Regions from separate parts of the Alkaliphilus metalliredigens QYMF genome, predicted to be linked through region 1. Evidence: riboswitches for the same ligand, from Rfam matches in the RefSeq annotation. Region 1 holds a riboswitch; each other region holds the start of a gene.
The links. Region 1 has a riboswitch for cobalamin ahead of nikB (nickel ABC transporter permease). Riboswitches for the same ligand answer to the same signal wherever they lie in the genome.
Positions count from the first base shown of each region.

Region 2: it holds a riboswitch for cobalamin, as region 1 does, so the genes downstream of both, cobU (bifunctional adenosylcobinamide kinase/adenosylcobinamide-phosphate guanylyltransferase) here and nikB (nickel ABC transporter permease) in region 1, are expected to answer to the same signal.
Region 3: it holds a riboswitch for cobalamin, as region 1 does, so the genes downstream of both, AMET_RS07475 (class I SAM-dependent methyltransferase) here and nikB (nickel ABC transporter permease) in region 1, are expected to answer to the same signal.
Region 4: it holds a riboswitch for cobalamin, as region 1 does, so the genes downstream of both, nikA (nickel ABC transporter substrate-binding protein) here and nikB (nickel ABC transporter permease) in region 1, are expected to answer to the same signal.

Region 1 is NC_009633.1:1,166,089-1,170,308, reverse strand. Features, by position in the region: gene nikC (nickel transporter permease) at 1-695, opposite strand, end outside; gene nikB (nickel ABC transporter permease) at 706-1,641, opposite strand; cobalamin riboswitch at 2,042-2,229, opposite strand; gene AMET_RS05495 (flavodoxin) at 2,381-2,812, opposite strand; gene AMET_RS05490 (DUF3793 family protein) at 3,023-3,613, opposite strand; gene AMET_RS24875 (DUF1540 domain-containing protein) at 3,857-4,018, opposite strand.
Region 2 is NC_009633.1:3,718,663-3,722,882, forward strand. Features, by position in the region: gene AMET_RS17785 (histidine phosphatase family protein) at 1-478, opposite strand, end outside; gene cobS (adenosylcobinamide-GDP ribazoletransferase) at 534-1,274, opposite strand; gene AMET_RS17795 (cob(I)yrinic acid a,c-diamide adenosyltransferase) at 1,276-1,818, opposite strand; gene cobU (bifunctional adenosylcobinamide kinase/adenosylcobinamide-phosphate guanylyltransferase) at 1,840-2,403, opposite strand; cobalamin riboswitch at 2,525-2,707, opposite strand; gene AMET_RS17810 (lipase family alpha/beta hydrolase) at 2,757-4,082, opposite strand; gene AMET_RS17815 (DUF2225 domain-containing protein) at 4,151-4,220, opposite strand, start outside.
Region 3 is NC_009633.1:1,568,630-1,572,849, forward strand. Features, by position in the region: gene AMET_RS07460 (sensor histidine kinase) at 1-119, shown strand, start outside; gene AMET_RS07465 (FmdE family protein) at 537-1,061, shown strand; gene AMET_RS07470 (redox-sensing transcriptional repressor Rex) at 1,343-1,993, shown strand; cobalamin riboswitch at 2,097-2,275, shown strand; gene AMET_RS07475 (class I SAM-dependent methyltransferase) at 2,442-3,272, shown strand; gene AMET_RS07480 (ABC transporter substrate-binding protein) at 3,341-4,220, shown strand, end outside.
Region 4 is NC_009633.1:4,845,992-4,850,211, forward strand. Features, by position in the region: gene opp1B (nickel/cobalt ABC transporter permease) at 1-375, opposite strand, end outside; gene nikA (nickel ABC transporter substrate-binding protein) at 459-2,060, opposite strand; cobalamin riboswitch at 2,246-2,438, opposite strand; gene AMET_RS23595 (MFS transporter) at 2,692-3,867, shown strand; gene AMET_RS23600 (vanadium-dependent haloperoxidase) at 4,080-4,220, opposite strand, start outside.

The sequences.
Region 1 (4,220 bases):
ACACCTAATCCCAAAAATGAAAGGCCAGCAATCCCCATCATCATACCCCCAATTTGCAAAGAAGCCGTTACCACTAGGGGGCCCATTATGTTTGGCAGTATATGTCGAAATATAATTCTCATGTTACTATTTCCACCTAGCCTTGAGGCTTGTACAAAGGTCTCTTCTCGAATGGCTAATACATTGCTTCTTGCTAGTCGTGCATATTGAGTCCACCCAGTCAGAGCTAAAGCCAGCATGGCGTTTGTTAATCCTCCACCCAAAATCCCAGCCACAGCAATGGCCAAAATAATATCTGGAAAGGCTAGCAAAATATCCGCCAATCTCATAAAAATAGTATCAATGACACCGCCATAGTATCCAGAAAAACACCCAATCATCGTCCCCACTACAAAGGTACCGACCACCAATGACAAAGCTGCAAAAATAGAGGTTCTAGCTCCTACCAAAACCCTAGAAAGAATACACCTGCCATGACCATCTGTTCCAAAGAGAAAATGCTCCGAGGGAGGAAGTCTCCTAAACTTTATATCTGTTGCATATGGATCATTAGGTGTAATATAGGGTGCCAGCAAACTGATTAAAACCATAATGATAGCAAGCCCTAATAATATATAAAACCTGATAGCCACTGGATTTAGCTTGGCTTTCCTCTTCCTCAGCCATAAGGCATTCATATTTTCTGTTATATGCATCTATTCCCTCCTAACTGCTATAGGTCCTGGGATCTAATAGCCAGTATGATATATCTGTGATTAAATTCACCATCACATAAATCAGTGCCATCCAAACAACAAAACCCTGCACAACTGGATAATCTCTAACTCCAATTGCATCTATTGCCAATTTTCCCAGCCCTGGCAACTGAAATATGGTTTCTACTACAACCGTTCCACCAAGTAAGGAACCAATTGATAATCCTATTAATGTTACGATTGTAATCATGGAGTTATGTAACACATTTTTATATAAAATAACCGTACCTTTAACGCCTCTAGATTGAGCCCCCATCACGTAATCTTTTTTTAATTCCTCCAATACAACTGCCCTAACCTGTCGAATATATTTAGATGCCATGGCTATGGACAGGGTAGCAGTCGGAAGAATCAACCCTGTCATGGTTTCTTGAGGCAAGACTGAAATCCAGTTTAAACGCAAAGCAAAAAAATAAATTAAGAATAATGATAGCAAAAAATTGGGTGTCGATATGCCAATAAAAGTAATACACCGTATGATATAGTCCGATAGCTTATTCTGTCTAGCTGCGGCAATGATCCCCAGAGGAATAGAAATTGCCAAGGTAACAGTCATAGCACTAGCTGATAGAAGAATCGTTGATGGCATAGCCTTCATCAATTTTTCTATGACTGGTAAATGATCGACATAAGATTTTCCCATATCCCCTAACAAAAAATTTTTGAGCCAAATCAAGTACTGTACAATAAATGGTTTATCTAATCCCATATCTATTCTTGTTTTTTCTATTATTTCCTGTGAAACAGCGATCCCCTGTGCCGATAACTTCATGGTAGCTGGATCACTAGGAGATATATGCATTAATCCAAAGGTTAAAAAGCTTACCCCCAGCATAATGGGAATTAATTGTAACAAGCGTTTTACTATGTAATTAAGCAACCTCATGTACCTCCTATATACGCTTTGAAATCTTCAAAATCTCAAAACGATTAATTCTTATCCATTTCATACCTCTTTATCAATTCAGCACCTTTTACCTTTTAAAATCTATAATAGCTTACTCTAAATCCATTTGTTCAACAATCTCGTTGATAATGCATGTCATTTGCTTTTACTTTTGCTGTATATATTATAACCATTATATAGAAACATGTAAACAAATATTTCACAAACTCAATATAAAGGATGCAATAAAAAATAACTCAGCAAAAATTTGCTGAGTTATTATATCATGAGTTCTCCACAATAAAAAAACTTTCTAATCATAGAAAGCGTATTATTAAGTATAGTAGAACACATTATATTCTACTTCCAAATAACACCTCCTCATCCTCGTGAGTTATAAACAGCGTTGTTTTCATTGGCAAGTCTCCTGACTTAGGAATAACAAATTTTACACCTTCCCATGTTTATAACACAGTGGTATTCGCAAAATTTTATCCATTACAGTGGCGGGACCATGTCGGAATTACACCGAACTTCCTTTTTAAGCAATCTTATACATACGATTGTACCAATAGATTTAGTATTCAATTTTGATTTGATTATATCAGCGTCAATTTTAATTGTCAATCCATATTTTATCTATTCAGCTCTGAAGATTAATTTTTTTATTCTTAAAAGAAAAAGGAACAGTGATTTGCTCGTTCTCTGTTCCTTCAAATTATCTATATTAAATTACGTTTTATCCTTCTACTAATTTTTTTCCCAATTGTCTGCATTCTTCAAGCCCTTCGTCCTCTGGTGTTAACTGAATAATAAGACCTTCTCTTACTAAGTCTGCTCCATATTCCTTCATTCTGCCATCCCAGTCTCTCATCCACTCTCCATCACCCCAATCGTAGGAGCCAAATAGAGCTACGGGCTTTCCTTTTAACCTTTCATCCATTAAAGATTCAACAAATGGTTCCATTTCCTCTTCCTCTAATACTTCAGCTCCCATAGATGAACAACCCAATGCCACTGCGTCAGCATTAAATACATCTTCCTTGGTCGCATTAGCTACATTAAGTAAATTGACCTCTGCACCATTACTTTTTGCTCCTTCTGCAATAGCTTCAGCCATCATTTCTGTATTCCCCGTTCCACTCCAATAAATTACTGTGATTTTTTTCATTTTAATAACCCCCCTCTAATTTAATTTTTTGCACAACCACAAGCCCCTGTTTTATAACAGTTGCATTCTGAACAACTACAGCTTTTCTCTGTCTTTTCTTCGTCATTCTTTTGAAAAGAATCCGTGATCTCCTTCATCCTATATCCCATCCCCCTTCTCGTTGTATATGAAATTGATTCTCATTATCAATTAATGGCTAACAAAGCCCCTTTAGGAAACAGCTGCAACAACATTTTCTATTTCTAGGGTTTCCAGTTGCCTCTTAATTTGCTGTTTCGCCGCCAATATTTGTTGGCATTTTAGATCAGATACTTGGGGATTCCCATAGATTCGCCATCCATTAACTTTTGTCAGCTTCAATGACGGATGCCCAATAAACCCCAGTACATCCTTTAGTGGATATCCTAAAAATATGCCAATTTCATGGGGCATTTCTCCCTTTTGTAGCTTTTCTATTATTAAATCTAAATATAGATCCATTTGATAGTCATGTGAATATCCTAGACCTTTTAAAAACTTTAGGTTCCTTAATTCCATTAATGTATTATCCAAACTCTTGATATTGTAAAAAAAGATTTTCATGCACCCATTGGGTGTATAAAATTCTTTACAGCTTATTTTATGGCTAGACTCAAATAAATGCTTAATTGATTCCACATGATTATTTGTTTCATATATGTTTGTAGGAAAGCTGAGGATTTCTGCAGGTTTCACTCCCAGTAGAACAGGTCCGAGCTGCTGAATTACCCATTTAACAAACTGATCCTTGTTCTGAAGTTGGCAATAACAATGGTTTATCATGTTCCTCCCCCTTTGATAATCTAGACGATATAATTCAAGCCATTTCATGATCTATTATTATGTAGGATAAAAATAATCAAATAAGTAGATTGATAACCGTTATCAATAATTAAATATTATCATATCTCTCCTAAAACTGTCAATAATTTTTTAACAACTTCTTAACTGAAAAGGACATCTATAATTTAGATGTCCTTTCGTAAGCTCACTTTAAGTTTTTAACAACTAGTTATTTTCTCATCCTTATCCTTCTAGTTTAAAGCTTCCACAGTCAGTCGCCTCTTGGTTTCTGGCACTCTTCTCATGTTTAACAACATTAATATGATCCAAACTACAAAATGATTCTTTTTTGGCATGAAACCTACATTCATCAACTGTACATCCTATGCTATTATTAATCTTCATACATCGCACCTCCTCACAATTTACTATGAACATCAAGTTTATTATTTGTGAAATTAGCAATATTTATTCCAATAAAAATAGAGCTAGGAATAACCCAACTCTATTGCTTAAAATAGCTTGCTCTCTGGAGTCTGACCAAAATATTTAAGTGAGTGACCATAAAGAATGAATTTATATAGAAACCACTCAATTTAGCCGTCTG
Region 2 (4,220 bases), 2.4 Mb from region 1:
GTGCAATCACACTTCGGAGTACACCGGAGTGTGCCACAATCACAATATTTTCATTGGGATGTTTCTCAATCAGCTCTTCTATCTTCTTGGTTGCTCGTTCATGCATTTGCTTCATGCTTTCCCCATTGGGAAACTGAAAATTTACTGAATCAGTTCTAATTCCATTATAAATATCTGGATGTGTTTCTTGTACTGCCTTCATGGTCCATCCTTCCAAATCTCCAAAGTGGAGCTCTTTAAGCTCTTCTACAACAATGACTTCTTCTTGTCGTTCCCCTCTAATTGCCTCTGCAGTTTCATAGGCACGCTTTAGGGGACTGGTATAAATGACATGCATTTTTATGTTTCTCAATGCCTCTCCGCAGCCAGCGGCTTGAATTTTTCCTAATTGATTTAAAGGCCCATCAATCCAACCACAAAGCTTTTTTTCATAGTTATCCTGGGTTTCCCCGTGCCGTATCAAATAAATTCGAGTCATTTACGCACCCCTTCTTTTCATTATCATCCACCTACGATTCCTTTCCTCGGGTTCCTTAGAACAATCCTGCCCCAGTAATCAAAAGGATAAATAATAAATAGCATCCTTCAGTCAACTCACATAGGGATCCTAATGTATCCCCGGTCATGCCATCAATTTTCTTCATTACATGCCCTTTATATAATTGACTTCCTATGGGTAGCAGAAGAGCAAAAATAAGACTAGGCAAATGCATGGCCGCCAAGATAAAGGTCAACAAACTGCTGATCAATAGCTCTTTTTTACTGACCTTTCCAATAAAGAGATGTCCTAAGCCCTGGCTTCGACCATAGATTGTTCGATAACAGCCATATACGATAGCCTGTCTTCCCATTACTGGCATCAGTATGATTCCCCAATAGATTTGATGTTCTCCTAATCCCTGGATTCCGTAAAGCTTTAGAAGTAGGATAAATACCATAGCTAGGACACCATTCGTTCCCAGTCTACTGTCCTTCATAATCTCCAGTATGGTTTCCTTATTACGATTACTGTACAGTCCATCAAATGTGTCACCCAATCCATCTAGGTGTAGGCCTCCCGTAAGAAAAACAAAAAATCCCACGGTTAATAGAGCAGATAAAGAATGTGCTAGATATAGAGAAGCGCCTCGATAGGCTACCATGAGCAGTGCACCAATAATGCCCCCCACCACTGGAAAATAGATAATTCCTTTGTGAAATGCTTCCTCCATAGGAACATCCCTTTTGATAGGAATTCGTGTTAAGAATTGTAAAATACTAATAAATCGATTCATATCAATGTTCAATACCTTCCCTAGATATAATCCCTTTTTCGAAGGGATGCTTGATCATTTTCATTTCCGTCACATAATCTGCACGTTGGACCAAAACTTCTGGTGCTTGTCTGCCTGTTAAAATCAATTCAACATGATTGGGTTTTTTGTCTATGAGACTGATAATAGCCTCAACTGAGACAATATCCAAATAGATCGAAGCCATGATTTCATCTAGAATAATCAAATCATATGCATCTGCTATCATAAGCACCTCAATTTGTTCTATTCCCTGTCCAATATCTTCTTTTACCTCTACCCGTCTTTCTGAACTTAGATTTCGATAAAAATTATTGATAGGTCCAAATCTCATGATTTCAAAGCCTTCTCCCAGCTTCTCAATACTATTTAACTCTCCAGTTTCATTTCCTTTTAAGAACTGTACCATGAGTACACGATAGCCGGCCCCAGCTGTTCGCATTCCTTGACCCAGTGCAGCTGTCGTCTTTCCTTTTCCATCACCTGTATAAATATGTATTAATCCTTGTTCTAGCTTTTTACTCATTATAACCCTCCTTGTATTTTTCTATTTGATCCGTTGTGATATCCCACATGTCACTAAATAAACCTGGTCTGCTTCCTTGGCAATCATTTGGTTAACCCTTCCTGCAATGTCCCGAAAAATCCGCGCAAGCTTATTCTCTGGGACGATTCCCATACCAATTTCATTTGTAATGAATATGACTGGTATCTCTAAGCCCTTTACTGTATCTAGCAAGGTCTTTACCTCTGCTTGGATGTGATTCTCCACCTGATGAATTCTTTCTGTACCCACCTCATCCCAATTGGATTCTAGTTGAAACATTAAGTTCGTCACCATGATTGTGACACAGTCTAGTAGTACCCCTTCTATTTGACCGCCCAAGACACTTATGACCGGACCTAAATTTTCATACCCTTCATGGGTCATCCAATGGGATGGTCTTTGTATTTTGTGATGCTTGATACGTTCCTTCATTTCCTCATCGAAGGCTTGGGCAGTGGCAATATATAATATATTTCCCTGTTTCTCCCTCAATAATGACTCTCCAAAGCTACTTTTCCCACTTCTAGCGCCACCAGTAACCAGTACAAGTTTTTTTCCACTCATGAGCAAACCCCTTTTATTAATAGTTTAGTTCTTCAAATTCTTCAAAAAACAAAACCCTTACCTAAAATTAGGTAAGGGAATAATATACAAGCAGCAGGATCCACCCTTCCCTCCGAAGGTTTGTTTGGAATTAGGGTTGGCAGGTCTCCTGACTTGTGATTCTTCTGACACCCAGCACCTTCCCAATTGACACAATCAGTGGTTTTGCTGGACTCATCCTCACTTACAGTAGCGGGGGCTGTAGTGGATTTCAACCACTTTCCCTATTAAGCTTTGATAAAGCACCAATTCGATTTAATTCATCCTTATCATATCAAATTTATAGTTCATAGGCAATAGCTATATTGGCCCTTCTAGTTAGTGACTTCAAATGTAAATGTCACCTGCACAGAAGCACGGTCCTGTCTCAAGATCTCTCTTCCTTTCAATTCCTCTTCCACACCATTCCCTATAATGATAAAATCTAATTTCTCTAAATCAGTATCCTTTGTGATCATTTCACCTGTATAAATACCCCCTGGTATATTTTTTAGAGCTATCCAGACATATCGTTCTCCGAACTCTTCTGAAATGTATTCATACTCAGTGTTCACTTTTTTATCTTGATAGACTAAAAGTAGCTTGCCATTCTTTTCAATCTTTAAGCGATGATGGTAATGAAAAATAAAATGTAATGTTTCGCAAACCTCATCCTCCTCTATACTATCAATTATGTCTAACCCATAAATCTCTTGCAATATCTCTAGGGAGGCTCCCACCATTTGATGATGGTTCTTTTCTATTTCATAGTAATCGAAAGGGGGTAACTGGGCACTGTTTTTTGTTACAGTCCCATCTCCTTTATAGGTGACAGTATGATCAACAATGACCTCTTGATTCTCATAGATGAATTTTTTACCATCAACTAATAAACATTCATTTGTTTCTACATTGGTTCCTACAATCACATGGATCCCTTCCACTCGATTTCTTAGATGTCGCAGGGCGATGGCTTGATTCATTTCATCAAGTTTAAAATTATGATACCGAATCCAGGGTCTTGGGATATGCTTCAAATCCCCAAATCCATTCCTATAATATAAGATGTCTCCATAGTCCAATGCAGGAAGCATCTCTTGTATAGCGGGAAATGATTGATGGATTTCATGGATGTTTTCTATTCCCCAGGGAATATTCAATAATTTTCTTAGAATCCACATATATCCTCTTTTTATCATGTCATAGAGATTATCTTTTTGATTAGGATCATTTAACATTTCTCCCGTTGACCAAAAATAATAGGCATCAATGGCACCGGCGTTGGGTGTTCCAATCATGACTAAATTCCCAATGTCATAGTCATACTCTCCGCTTTGTATATAGCTCCTGGCCACGATTCCTCCCCTACTGTGGCAGAGTATATCAATTGATTGCCCTGGACACTTTTCTTTTGCTTTCCTTAGCATTGGCTTTAAATACCTGTCAACAATCTCATGGGATTCCTTTCTCCAGTCATAATAGCAAATAAACAAATCTTCATTTAAAACATATCCTCTTTGCTCTAGTCCATCAATGAGTGGTTTATAAATCCATCGAGCCACTCCGAAGCTCCAGTCCCCTGTTCCCGGGATCATATCTCTTCCCATTGACCCCATTAACCCTGGCAGAAAAATCATTGGTGGTTTAGGATTTTTCCTCATAATTCCCCTCCATAAATATTTTTACTATAATCTATGCTTTAATATAAGAAAAAAGCACCCATAGGGTGCTATCCTCTCTTATTTAGATCATATTCTTCCTTGGCCAATTGCCATTGGGTTCTTGATTTAAGCTGAATC
Region 3 (4,220 bases), 400 kb from region 1:
TTGCCATAGCAAGCTGGATTATTCAAAGACATAATGGTCGAATTAAAGTAGAAAGCCAGATAGATGTAGGTACTAAAGTCGTGATCAATCTTCCGAGACATGTGCACCCGGACTTATAATAAACAATGAAATAACAACATGATTGACTCGTATAGTCAGCGCTGCTGTTGCTTAATAAGTACGTTGACTAGGCGAGTGGATGATTGAAGTTTTGAGGAGGCAATTGGAATGTTTTAGATATTTTTCAGCCAGTACGGAAAATATTTTGTTGAGAATTAAGTTTTTAAGTGAAAACTCAGATTTATTCGATTTCATAGTGGGTACTGATTTAAAGGATATTGATGAAAATTACAATGCAAATAATTTGATAATAAATTGACAATACTGGAAAAATATACTACTATGATATTATAAAGTAAAAATTATGATAAATACTAAGTCATGAAGACGAACTAGCTATATTTCAACCATGAAGGTTGTTCTAAGGGCTATAACTGTATTCAGTGACTTTATTAATTTTTTGAGGGGGATGACAAATGGATAAACAATTATGGGAAAAAGCAGTGGCGTTTCATGGGCATGAGTGTCCAGGGTTAGCTATAGGCTATAAAGCCTATGAGGCCGCCAAAGAAAAACTAAAGGTTGGTTTTTCAAAGGATGAAGATATAGTATGTGTAACGGAAAATGATGCCTGTGGTGTAGATGCAATTCAACTATTATTAGGATGTAGCTTTGGAAAGGGAAATCTTATTTATCGTGGTACTGGAAAGCAAGCCTTTAGCTTCTTTAACCGTACCACTGGAGAAAGTATGAGAATTGTATTGAAACCTTCTGACAAGAAAATGGATAGAGGAGAAAGACAAGCTTATTTGTTAGAGGCACCAATCGAAGAAATTTTTGAATTTAAAACACCTAAATTTGAATTGCCAGAAAGAGCAAGGATTTTTACCACGATTGCCTGTGAAGATTGTGGAGAGGGAGCTCCAGAGCATAAAATTCGCTTAATGGAGGGGAAAAGGGTTTGTTTAGATTGCTTTAAAGATTATTCTAGGGAATTATAAAACGAATTAGTTATATTTGTTTAATAAAGTCATGAAGGCACATTCTTTGCTGAAGCAAGAAGTGTTTTTATGGCTTTTGTTTTTAAAAAGGATAACTTCAACTATTCATTAAACTGGGTACTCTTTATGTACTTGATGAAGAGGTTTCTACAAAGTAGCTTGTAACGCAGCCTTTAACCATAAAACCGCAAAGGTTTGGTATACAGTTAGAAAAATTCTACTTTAAAGAAGTTATTAAATTTTATAAGAAAAATAAAAATCTTAAAATAGGAGACAGGTATATGGGTAAAAGTTACAGTAATGTTTCAATGGCTATTATTAGAAGGCTACCTAAATATTATGAATACCTAAAGCAGCTTATAGATAAAAATATAGATAGAATTTCCTCAAAAGAATTAAGTCGTATGATTGGATTTACACCCTCACAAATACGGCAAGACTTAAATAAGTTTGGGGGATTTGGCCAACAGGGATATGGCTATAACGTAGAAGTATTGTATGGAGAAATTGAAAAGATACTAGGCCTAAATCAGAGCTACAGTATCGTGGTAGTAGGAGCGGGAAGCCTAGGCCAAGGTATTGTTAATCATATTGATTTTGAAAATTGTGGATTTGATTTAAAGGCATTGTTTGATATTAAATATAAGTTTATGGGTAAGAAGATTAAGGGTGCCCCTATCTTTTATATAGATGAGTTGCAAAAGTTTATAAGTGAAAACCATATTGATATTGGAGTAATCTGTATGCCTGAGGAGTTTGTACAAGATACTGCAAACAAATTAATAGAGTCAGGTGTATCTGCTATTTGGAATTTTTCACCTATAGATCTTGACGCCCCAGAAGGAGTAATTGTAGAAAACATGAATCTAAACAATGGTTTGCTTACCCTATCTTATTTTGTAAGCAACAGTGGAAAAGATCAGGTTAAATAACGCAATATGATTTTAAATAATATTTGTTTTTATGGAAAATAATTTGACAAAATTGCTATAATATAGTATTTTTAAATAGAAATTTAAAATAATTAAAAATTTAACAAAAAATAGCTTATAAGGTGCTCTTTCATAGAGTTAAAAGGGAAAGTGGTGTAAATCCACTACAGCCCCCGCTACTGTAAATGGGTATGAAATCCGCGAATGCCATTGGGAAACCGAGAAGGTCGGAGAGTAAGATGATCCATAAGTCAGGAAACCTGCCTTATATTGTTATAAAACGAAACCTTCGGAGGGGAGGTGTTTTTTCTTGAGGATTTTTTGTTTTGATTTGAGATGAAACCACGAAGGTTTAGTGTGCAATCATGAAGATTGTTACTTTACTTTTTCGTGGTTTTTTGTTTTAGAGTCACAAATTAGTTGTTGAATTTGAGAGGGGCGAAGTATTATGAGGGATGTAGAAAAAATTGTGTACTGGAAAGATGCTTGGGAAAAAAAGAAAATGGATACTAAAAAGTCTGAAGTTTTTTGGGATAACAGAGCAGCGTTCTTTAATACAAAGGTTTCTCTAGAGAAAAATGAATCCAGCGACATTATAGACTTGTTATTAAAAAAAGAAATGTTGCATGAAGAAATGTCGGTATTAGATATAGGCTGTGGACCTGGAAAACATACCATTCCGATGGCACGTATTGTAAAGAAAATCACTGCTTTAGATATTTCCGAAAATATGCTAAACCATCTTCAAAACAATGCTAAAAAGATGAATTTAGATAATATTAAAACATTGAAGAAAGATTGGAAGGATATTGATTTAGAAAAAGAAGGGTGGAACAAAGCCTTTGATTTCGTATTTGCTTCTATGACACCTGGCGTATTTGATTTTAATACCCTAGAAAAAATGACAAAGGCTAGTAAAAACTATTGTTTTTTAAGTGGATTTGTTGATCGAGAGGACTCTATTTTTGATGAAGTAGAAGCAGAAATTTCAAAAATATATTCTTTGGAAAAACGAAAGGATAAAAAAGTATACTATGCCTTTAATGTTCTGTGGCACTTGGGTTATACCCCAGAGGTGTTTTACCTGAATAGAGAGTGGGAGGACATAAGAACAGTAGAGGAAACATGGCAGTTATATGTAGATAAGATTTCTATGCAAGTTGAATTAAAAGAAGAAGAAAAAATGTATATCAAGGAAGAACTAAAAAAACATCAAAATAATGGCAAGGTAAAGGAAAAAACAAAGGTTAAAATAGGTGTTTTGACTTGGAGTGTATAAATGTAAGCATATATTCACAGGGGAGTTCTATTTCCTAAAATAAAATAGCTCGAAGAGGAGTGAAGGATATGAGTTGGAAACAATGGAAAAAAGGAATGGTAATGATTGTAGTAGGTATGATGATGTTGTCACTTATTGGTTGTGGGACAGATACTTCACAAGAAGAAGTGGAAACCGTGGGGTCAAACAATGAAACTGAAGCAAATAAAGAAAAAGAAGATGTGGTGCTAAAGCTAGGAGGCGGAGACTGGGGATATCCATCACCCTATCTACATTATTCCAGAGGACCTGGTATTTATAAAATGCAGCTGATTTTTGATAGTTTGTTAGAATACGGTGAAGAAGGGTTAATTCCATGGCTTGCCAAGGAATGGGAGGTTTCGGAAGATGGACTTAACTATATCTTTACGCTACAGGAGGGGGTAAAATGGCATGATGGTCAGGTCTTAACAGCAGAGGATGTAAAGTTCTCCTTTGAGTTTTCGGAAAAACATCCTCCAGTACAGAATTATATTATGGTTGGGGATCAGTCAATAATAAAGGAAATTGAAATTCTAGAGGATGGTAGGGTGAAATTTACTTTTGCAGAAAAGAATGCAACTATTTTAGAAAAAATAGGAACAGTAAGAATCATTCCAGAGCATATTTGGTCAGAGGTAGAGGATCCAGAAAGCTTCCAGGATGAAAGAGCAGTAATAGGCTGTGGACCCTATACATTAACGAACTATAGTAAAGAACACAGTACCTACGAATTTACAGCTTTTAAGGATTATTGGGGACCAAAACAGAAGGTGGAAAAAATTCAATTTGTGCCTGTGAGTGATGAAATTATGGCATTTGAGAACGAAGAGATAGACCAAATCGGTGTAGGGGCCGATTTATTGGATCGATATATGGGAGATCCTACTTTTACAGTGTTAGAGAATCCAGCATTTTGGGGATACCGTT
Region 4 (4,220 bases), 1.2 Mb from region 1:
TATAGCGCATAAAATCCCTGCCACAATACTAATTCCCAAAATCATGATCAGTGCTATTGCTGCCAAATATAGTGTAGCAGGTAATGCGCTTAGCATTTCATCTGAAACTGACTTGTTATTTATATAACTATTTCCAAAGTCAAAGCGAAGACTATTTCCCAACCAAATAATATACCTTTCAAAAAAAGGTTTGTCTAAACCTAACTCTTCCCGCATGGCTGCTACAGCTTCATCGGTAGGGGTAATTTCATTGACCCTTAGGGCAACTTCTGCCGGGTCACTGGTGTTTAAATTAATTAGCAAAAACGAAATGAAGGTTATTCCTATTAATATCGGTATAATAAATAATATTCGGCGAATTATATAATTTCTCATTGATTGCCCCCCTTACTAATTCAGATCTAAACATCATCTTTTACATAGGATTCCTTACCTAGTAAGGAATCCTATGTTTAGCTTTATTGCTGAAAATACATGTTTTCAAAAGGTATCTCATATTGGGATGTATTAAAACCAACACCTCTTAATGAAGGTTCATATACCGCTTTTGTTCTAGAATAAGTTAGTGGTATGTATACACTGGCATCGTGGATATAAGTTAGTATCTCATTGTACATTTCCTGTCGTGTATTTTCGTCGGTTTCTATCATAACATTTCCAATCATTTCATCTAGCCACGCTTTTTTTTCAAGTCCTACTTGAGCCTGATAGTCACCATGGGCTGGGATTCTCCATGAAGATACGTAGGATTGAGGGTCGTAGGGAATACCCCAAGATAAGGAATATTGAAGGTCAAAATCTCCTGTTTTTTGTCGATCTAAGAAGGCTTGTTTTTCTTCACCAACTATTTTCAAGTTTACACCTGCATTTTTTAAATTATCTTGCATATACTCACTGATCATACGTTCTTGACTATTATCGGAATTGTAATAAATAGTGATTTCCATTTTAGCACCATCCTTGTACCGATAACCATCATTACCTAAAGTCCAACCGGCTGCATCTAAAAGTTTTGATGCCTTATCTATATCATAGGACCTTTTTTCCAAGTCTACATTGCAATAGGCAACAGTAGGAGACAGTACGGTATCTGCTACGGATTCCGAACCATTAAGTATACCCTCGGCGATGCCTTCTTTATCTATGGCGTATTGCAAGGCTTCTCTTACCTTGATATCTCCTGTAATCTCTTTATTTGAATTTAATAGGATGGCCCTAGAAGCTATGGGCTCACTCATTACAGTAACATATTTCCCCCTATCTTCTAAAGCCTTAAAGGAATCTAAATCAACCATGTCTCCATCAGCTCCAAATAATAGGTCAATCTCTCCCTTTTCAAGGGCAAGAAGTATGGTTTGATGATCCGGCATAACTTGCCATTTAACGGCATTAAGCTTTGCTTTTTCACCCCAGTAGGATTCATTGGCAGTAAATATTGCATACTGATTTTCTTTATGCTCACTAAGCACCCAAGGACCTGTTCCAATGTAACCATTTACTCCTTCTTTCGTGTTGCCATCAATAAAGGAGTTAGGCGATATAAATCTAAAGGGTCTCGTTAATGCCAATTCGCTAAGGGTAGGATAATAAGCATTTTTTAGGACTAAATCAATGGTAAAGTCATCTATAATATCCACATGATCGATTTGATTTACTAGCTCTAACCATGCATGTCTTTCGAAATTATTCATGACGGCATCGATATTCATCTTAGCTGCTGCTGCATTGAACACCTCTCCGTCAGTAAATTTCACATCTTCCCTCAATTTGAAGGTATAGGTCTTCCCATCCTCTGATATCTCCCAATTTTCAGCTAACCAAGGTTTTACCCCCTCGTCTGTATTTATTACTAAGGATTCAAAAACCATATTTTGTGCTGCCATTTCTCCAGAGTAGGTATGGGGGTTAATATCCCTTATATCCTTGGTACTGGCGTATACCAGCTGTGTTTTTTCTTCACCAATATCTCCACTTGCTTGTGTTGTCGCTGTATTACAGCCTACCATAGAAAAACTTAATGCTAAAACCAATATCATCACTACTATTTTATTGCATTTCATTGCTTTTCCTCCTCCTAATTTAAAATAGATCTAATATTATAACTCTTATCAACTGAAGATTTCACCAGTACAGTTGCTGTTATTAACAAATTTCTGCAACAAAAAATCTCCTTAACTACATAAGGAGATCATTGGTAAAATAACCTGTATTTTATCAAAACATACCCCCCTATCCTCCGTAGAGTTGTGATTTATAATAATAGGCAGGTCTTCTGACTCAAGTATCATCACAGTGCAAAGCCTTCCCATATCAACAGTGGCATATTTTGCACTACTACTCTTTTACAGCGGCGGGACCGTACAGGATTTACACCTGTTTCCCTTTTAATTGAAGGCTCAACTTCCTTGATCCTTCAAACCTATTATCGTAGAATATTAGATTTTTAACAATTTCAGTATATATTGTATATTGTTTCCTGTCAAGAAATCAAGGGGACGGTTCTGTTGATTAAATACAGAAGGTAATGGGACAATGATTCAATTCATCGTCCCATTACCTTCTCTTATTTTTTGACGACCTTCAGCTCATTTTATATGTAAAAGACTTTGAGTTTATGTCATAATGGAAGTAATACTTTATCTATATCATCGTATTTTATTTGTTTCTGGAACTTAAGAGGAGGTTACACTTTTGGAATCAAAAAAAATGATAAATCTGTCATTCCTGTTTATTGTTAATTTTTTAGTCATGGTCATCTTTAATTCAACTTTCACTTTACTTCCACTCTATATACTAAAACTTGGTGGCACTGAGTTTCACTCGGGTCTTCAGACCGCCTTGTTTTTTATTACTGCTATTTGTCTGCGCTTCTATTTCGGACCCTTGGCAGATCGTGTTGGCCGCAAAATTCCCTTACTCATAGGAACTGCCTGCTTTGCTCTAACCTCATTATTATTTTATTATAGCAATAGCCTCTGGTTATTGACTTTAGCCCGTATGCTTCAGGCCCTTGGCCTATCTGCTTTTCTATCTAGTTCAATTTCTGCTGTTGCTGATATGGCTCCAGTAAATAAAGTGGGTACTTATATGGGGGTTTACAGATTGATCGGCGCCTTTGCTTTATTGGTGGGTCCCGCTACTTCATCCTTCATTATGAATCAATTTAGCTTTGGATTTTGGTTTATGACTTGTTTTTTATTTGGTCTTATTGCTCTCATTCTTCTATTTAAAACTCAATTTGTAGAAATCACTCAATCTACAAATTTAAGGATTTCTAATTCCATGTTATCAGTTTTGCTTGATAAAAAATATTGGGCGATCTACTTAGGCATAGGATTAACTGCAACCTCCTTTGGCGCCTTACTTTCCTTTGTGACACTTTACATTTCCAGAGTGACCGAAATCAGTAACCCTGGTATTTATTTTACTTTTTTTGGAATTGCTAGCATTTTCTCCACTCTTATCTCAGGACATCTATCTGATCGTTGGGGACGTTCAATGGTGGCCTGGCCAGCCATAGGCCTTCTAGGTTTGGGTGTTTCCATACTGTACTACCTAGATTCCGGTCAATATACGATTTTAATCATTAGCAGCCTGCTAACTGGTATCGGGTTTAATGGTGGTATTTCTGTCTTGTCTGCTTGGTTGGTTGATTTATCCCCCGTCAGCACAAGAGCCACTGTATTATCTGTACAAGAGAGTATCATTGATTTTTCCATTGGTCTCATTGCTCTTGCACTTGGTTCTTTAAGTAGCTCAATTGATTTTTCCATTTCTTTCCTATTCACTGGGCTGATTGTTGTGGTCTTTGCCATTTCATTGATTATTAGAACCAATGCCTCTTCTGCGACTACCCTTAGAGGTTAAAATAATGAGATTACTTTATCCTCTATGAGCTCTAGGGTTCTAATTAATTATCCTAGGCCCGTTACCCTTTTAAAATATGTAAAATATATTTTTACTTTAAAAAAGAGAAATCCTAAAATGAAAGAGGATTTCTCTTTTTTTAAATAGTTGATATAGATAAGAAGCGTGACATTGCTTATCCATATCATAACATATTAACAAATGGTTACTAACTACTCTGGTAAAAGTGGCAAATTACATGACCTAACTCTAGAGGGATATGGAATCACCTGATTGTATGGATGGGGATGTAACCTCGCATTTAAATCCTGTGTTGAAGGTCTATCAATCCCATTGTTATTCCCATCAAGCTG